Regions from separate parts of the Aliikangiella maris genome, predicted to be linked through region 2. Evidence: predicted binding sites of a transcription regulator. Region 2 holds the regulator's gene; the other holds the start of a gene.
What was found. Region 2 encodes PhoB, which activates phosphate uptake and scavenging genes when phosphate is short. Its sites were predicted from a motif close to TGTCATANNNNTGTCANA; they were not measured.
Positions count from the first base shown of each region.

Region 1: olsF (bifunctional ornithine lipid synthase OlsF) is a predicted target of PhoB. The motif match lies at 1,973-1,990, and genes of this name have one in related genera.

Region 1 covers NZ_JBFDAH010000019.1:60,777-64,214, forward strand. The annotation lists gene ABVT42_RS15865 (thioesterase family protein) at 1-202, opposite strand, end outside; gene ABVT42_RS15870 (DUF445 family protein) at 484-1,851, shown strand; gene olsF (bifunctional ornithine lipid synthase OlsF) at 2,096-3,438, shown strand, end outside.
Region 2 covers NZ_JBFDAH010000026.1:40,737-44,174, forward strand. The annotation lists gene ABVT42_RS18360 (GNAT family N-acetyltransferase) at 1-523, opposite strand, end outside; gene phoB (phosphate regulon transcriptional regulator PhoB) at 1,102-1,797, shown strand; gene phoR (phosphate regulon sensor histidine kinase PhoR) at 1,816-3,132, shown strand.

The DNA of each region.
Region 1 (3,438 bases), on a different contig from region 2:
TACCATGTACAAAATTACCAACCAACTCAGGCTTTTTGGTAAAACTAATGCGACAAGCCTCTCGAGTTATCTGATCAAAATTAAAGCCAATTAACTGATGGAATGGTACTTTGTGATAAAAAACATGTGCCAATCGCTCGGTCAACTGACCAAATCGAATAAGCTCTTTTTCAGAAAAATCAGTTAATTGCTCATCATTCATCAGGGATTCATCTCAGTCAAATATCCTAAAAACCAGTTAAATTTGCCAATAACATTTTACTTAATAATTTTAAAGTCTTAATTTTCAAAGAGTTAAATTTTGGCAAAGTAATTGCTTTATCGTTTAACAGCAGACCGTTCTGCAATAATATGCTACCCATAAATTTTCCATTTTAGGCATATAAAATTTGTTGAATGGCATCAACGAACCTTTTTTAATAAACAATATCCTAACCATTAACAATTATCTGAAAAGTTTGTAATTATCAGTTTGGAGCATCGATGCAGTTAGCGCATATTCGAAACATTTGTCTATTAGGCTTACCCCTATTACTTATCCTTTCACTTTTTTGTTATCACAGCACGCTTTTCGCTCAGTCTGCTATTAATTTATGGCTCAATCAACAGCTTACAGCCAATTGGCGAGAGTACATTTATATTGTATCACTGACCGCTAATATCGGGTACTTTACCAATTTTATCGCCATAAAAATGTTATTTAAGCCCTATGAAAAAACGGCCTTTGGACATCAAGGTCTCATTCCTAAAAACCAACCTAAGCTGGCTCAAGCATTATCTGATACTTTGAGTGATCATTTTTTATCTTCAGCCCACTGGCAAGAATACCTGCATCAATCACAACTGATTACAAAGTCAACCCACTCATTACATCAGTATTGTCGAGATTGGTTGGAAAACCCAGCATCCTCAAAAGTTTTACAACAAATTAGCTATGAGCTACTTACCAATAATCAACAAACGGTTGAACAACTCTTAAAACAATTGCAAACCCATCTGGTACATCATCTTGCCCAAAAGATCGAGCCGCAACAATTACTGACGGAGGGATTTAATTGGCTGGAAAAACAATTTACCGAAAAGCCAGAGCAAATGGAGAACTTGATAGAGCCAATTATCAAGACAATCGCAGGTAATATACCGCGAATTTCCCGGCACTTGCTTGAAACCATTGATCACCATATCGAAAAGCAGGACACCTTCAAACGAAACTTTGCGAAAGCCGCGCGTTGGTCAATGAATTTATCTGAAAGTGATATCCAGGATTATCTGTTCCGCATGGTAGCCAGTTTCGAATTTAGACAAACACTATTTGAGGGTCTTCAATCACTGATTACTGAGTATCAAAAACGACAACTCAACAATCCTGCCCAATCGTCAGAATTTAAGTTAGAGCAACTAATCAACAAAATAATTAATTACCAATTGACCAAGGTAAGTATCAATGAGGTTTTAATTCATCAGCTCAATCAGTTTATTCGATCATCAAATTGCCGAGCGCTGTTAATTAAAATTATCGACACATTATTTCCCTGGTTAATAGCTCGGCTGAACCAGCCCGCAGTCGAAAAAAAGGTCTACCAGGCAATCATTAATGTTATTGAACATATTGATTTAAGGGAGTTGATTAAAGAAAAAGCCGCGGGGTTTTCGCCAGCCCAAATGGAGGGAATATTTCATCGTATGATAAAGGATCAGCTAATATTTATAGAATTACTTGGCGCATTGCTGGGTGCTCTATCAGGCTTAGCACTGATTAATCTCAAAGCATTTTTAACTTTTTCAGTCCTATTTGCCGCATACTATCTAGCCGATCGCTGGTTCACCTCGCGTCAGAACAAGGCCAGTTAACCATGTCAACTTGAATAGTCAAAATAAAAAGTTAACTCTAAAATCTGAGACAAAATACGCAACAGTCAGCGGATAAGCATCTAAAAGATACGCTCAAAAATTCATCAAACTGACATAAAAATATCACTATCCTGTCATATTGCTTTTTAAGACTAGTTTGTCCGAGATTATGTTTAAAAATCGCGGAAAACTTATATTGTCAATATAGCTAAAACAAATACTCGTTTTTTAAAACAGGTGAAAAATGATCAATGTAGATAACTTATTAACCGAACAGCTCCCCAAACTAGAGCAACGCCCTAAGCTAAAACGTACGCTTAGCCGGTTTGTAAAAAAGCTACTCCATGAACAGGAAATCAACCTCTTTTTAGAAGAAAATGCTCACTTGGGAGCAACGGAGTTTCTTGATAAAGCCATGCACTTACTCGGCTTAAGCTATTTGGTCGATAATTGGGAACTGGAAAATATTCCTACAGAAGGACGGGTTGTCATCATCGCTAACCACCCACTTGGCTCACTTGATGGCATTGCTTTACTGAAGCTCTTTAGTCAAGTACGTAGCGATATTAAAATAGTCACTAATGAGTTACTTAATCATCTATCGCCCTTAAAACCGTTTTTTTTACCGGTTAACAATATGAGTGGTGTAGCCCGAAAGTCACAATATACACTTATCGAAAACGCATTAAAAAATGAAGAAGCAGTAATATTTTTTCCTGCGGGAGAAGTTTCTCGATTTCGCTTGTCGGGTATTAAAGACTGCCAATGGCGCAGTGGCTTTTTACATTTGGCGCAAAGAACAAGCTCACCCATTTTACCCGTACATGTTGGCGGAAAAAACTCTCGATTCTTTTACGGTTTATCACTCATCTCAAAACCAATGAGCATCTTATTACTGGTAAAAGAAATGTTTCGCCACACAAAAATCACACTGCCCATCACTATTGGCGAAATCATTTCGAGTCAATCGATCCAAAATCTCCCATCAAATCACCGCATCACTGCACAGTTGTTCCGTAAGCACGTTTATGGATTAAAAAGTGGTGTTAAGAGAAAACTCGTCTTTGATACAGAAAAACCCATTGCCCACCCTCAATCACGTAAATCATTATGTGCCGAATTAAAAAGTTGTGAGCTACTCACTACTACACAAGATAATAAGCAAATATTTTTATTAAACAATCCCAAAGGAACAAGTCTACTAAGTGAAATAGGACGACTCAGAGAAGTTTCATTTCGTGCAGTTGGAGAGGGCACTGGTAAACGTATTGACATTGATGGGTATGATAACGATTACCAACATATTGTACTTTGGGATCCGCAAGCGCTAGAAGTCGTTGGTGCATACCGCGTAAGACAATCAAAAAATATTCCGTTAGAAAAACTTTATACCAGTACTCTATTCGACTACCAACCAAACTTTTCAAGTATTCAACAAAATGGATTGGAGCTTGGGCGTAGTTTTGTTCAGCCTCGTTACTGGGGGAAAAAAAGTCTTGACTATCTTTGGTTTGGCATTGGTGCTTACTTGGTTAAAAACCCAACTATTCGTTATCTATTTGGCCCGGTATCAATCAGTGCCGATTA
Region 2 (3,438 bases):
GTCTTTTAGGTAATATTTCGATTAAAGGTGTTTGTTGAAATTCAATAAACTTTGACTCAGATGTTTGCCAGTGAAAAGTGTCAATCGCATTTTGGTTAATCAAAAGCTGACTTAAGCTGCTATCTTGGCGAAGTTTTGGCAGACTAAATAGACAAATTGCAGGAGTCTGTGACTTCAGCATTGTTATTGCTTGCAATATTAAGGTACTTTTATTATCAACAAACAAAGCGTCATTAAGATCGACATGAGGATGTGACAAGGTGCCTATTTGATAGACCCCCAATCCTACCGAGCGCTTTTCCCAAGGGAGTATGCCTATCAGGTTCTCACCCTCATAGATTAAAACTAAAAAAGGGGTTATGTCTGGGTGCTTTAGATGTTTAAAATAAGCCCGATAAAAATAAAAATCATTATAAAATTTAATTTGTGTTTCTTGCTTGAAATTTAACCAAAATGCTTTGACTTCTGCAAATTTTTTACGGTCCGTGATGATTTTCAACTGTAGACTTTTTGAATAATCCATAATGATCTTATTTTTACCGCTTAAATTTTCCAACTTTTGTTATATTAATTAGCATAGATCGGTCAGAATCGTTGAAGTAATTTAATTTATTTGCCTAAGTTACTGTAGTATATAGTAATATCTATATTAAAAGAAGACGATAAATTGAAATGCCTACATTATTTTTAAGGCCATTTCTATAAAGCAGTTCTCATCTTCAATATAATATTCAGTGATCCCCTAATAATACACGGGTCAACACCCGAATCAAATATTAGTTAAAGCTAATTAAAATAAAATGAATTTTGTAAAGATTATGAGAATAATTGGCCTTGATGTGTCACAAACTGTGTCATAAATAGACTATTTTCGCTTGTCATATAGTTATTTCAAGGTTCGTCAAATATGACATTTTTTTAACAACCCACTGTATTTAATATGAATTGTCATAATTTTGTCATGATTAGCAGGAAAAATAGCGCCTAGTGATTTAAACGTGACCGTATTGTTAAATTTACATGCCAAGCCTGCTTGATGACAGAATTTAATAATTGGTTTAACTCTTATTACAGACTCATTACTAACGAGTGGATAAATAAATGCCAAAGCAAATCTTATTAGTCGAAGATGAACAACCCATCAGAGAGATGTTGCGCTATGCACTAGAACGTGACGGTTATGTCATTCAAGAGGCTGATAATGCCGCGGCTGCTCGAGAAATTCTGGCTAGAAATCGTCCAGATTTATTAATTGTAGATTGGATGATGCCTGGCGAAAGCGGTATCGATTTCATTAAACGGCTACGCAAAGATGAAATATTAGCCGATTTGCCAGTTATCATGTTGACCGCTAGAGTAGAAGAAATGGATAAAGTCAAAGGGCTTGATTGTGGTGCTGATGACTACTTGACTAAGCCTGTTGGTATCAAAGAATTAATGGCAAGAATCAAAGCTCTGTTGCGCCGTACTTCACAAGCCAATGAAGATGACATGATTATTTCAGAGGGGCTGGAGTTGAATCTGGCTACCAATCAGCTCTCAATTGATAATGTGGATGTACATATTGGTCATACCGAATTTTCTTTATTACAGTTTTTTATCGAACACAAGAATCGAGTATACTCTCGCGCCCAGCTATTGGATTTTGTCTGGGGGCAAGCGGTTTATATCGAAGAGAGAACAGTGGATGTTCATGTGCTACGATTAAGAAAAATTCTTAAGCCGTTTGGTAAAGATTCGCTCATCAAAACGGTGCGCGGTATGGGATATATGTTTACTCAAAAGAAACCAGCTTAAGCAGTGGGAATTAGCTCAATGAGCAACGCGTGGACTATCGAAATTTCTCGTATATTCGTCTTGGCGGTTATAGCGATATTATTCGGTCTGATTTCCGGTTATTGGGGATTGGCAATTTTTTTAAGCAGTCTGGTTTATGTAACCTGGATGCTAGTACAGATACGAGCGCTAGAACGGTGGATAAGGCTGGGCGCAAAAAATCAGTTTGCACTGGATACCAGTGGTATATGGCAGCTTATCGTACAGCACATTGTCTATGCACAGCGTAAAAACAAAGAGCGCAAGCGGCGTTTAAGTTATATGGCAAGACGCTTTGAAGCAACTATTGCAGCATTGCCTGAAGCCACGGTTGTAATAAACTCTCACCGCGAAATCGAACTGACTAATCAGGCTTCGGAAGAAATATTAGGTATCGAAAAACGGCGTGATTTAGGGCAGCGTATCGACAACTTGATTCGCGATCCAAAATTACAGGAATTAATTGAGTCTGAAGAGTCGCCAGCCAGACTGGAAATGGAGTCCCCCATTGATCAACGTAAAACCTTATCGGTGACTTGTGTTGACTTTGGCGAAGAGCAAAAGTTGATTACCGCCAGAGACATTAGCCAGCGAATCGCTGTGCATAAATTGCGTAAAGCCTTTATTGCGAATGCCTCACATGAACTTCGCACACCATTAACGGTGATTACTGGTTATCTTGAGTTGCTTGAAAGTGAGCCAGATATGTCAGATATGGTGCGTAAGCAAATCGGCAATGCCAGCCGTCAGGCGTCTCGAATGCAGAAAATTCTTGATGATTTGCTGACTTTATCTAAGCTCGAAGAGAAGGGCTACGATCGTGAGTCTGGGGTGATGATTGATATGCCCGGATTAATTCAGAAATTGGTCACCGATTTTAAAAAGACCAAGGCAAAAGGTACCCATCAAATTGAAGTAGACATCGATCCGACGCTGCAAATTAAAGCGGTAGAAAGTGAACTGTATAGTTTATGCCAAAACCTGTTGAGTAATGCTGTTAAGTATTCTCCCGAAGGCTCAACTATTACTGTTCGCTGGCAACGCAAAGAAGATGGCTATACCTATTTTAGTGTTACGGATAACGGCGAAGGCGTGGCGCCTGAACATATTTCTCGATTAACTGAGCGTTTTTATCGAGTCAATGTCAATCGTTCGCGCCAGATAGGTGGTACGGGCTTAGGGCTATCAATTGTAAAGCACATTTTGGAAAACTATGGTGGATTTTTAGATATCCAAAGTGAATTAGGTAAAGGTTCGACATTCACCGCTTATTTTCCAAAATATCGAACTATCGAATATGAAAAACTCGCCAGTTAATCAACTGGCGATGTTGTATTAGTCGTTTGAATCTATTGCCGTGCTTTTTCTTCCGTTAACTCTTTTATTTAGACAGTCATAATAGTTTGTATTGGTAAGGATATTTGGCAAAACAATGATGAGACTAATGTTGCTGCGTACCCTGGATTACCTGTTTTGCATATCCCAAAAAATTTAGTTCATTTTACTATTTGAAATCAGACCCACTAATGGTAGGCTCACCAAGTCAAAGATTCATGCATTTGCCCTCATTCCGCCGACTTCCGAGTGATTGTATTTTCAAAGTCACTTGTGAAGTGTAGCCTT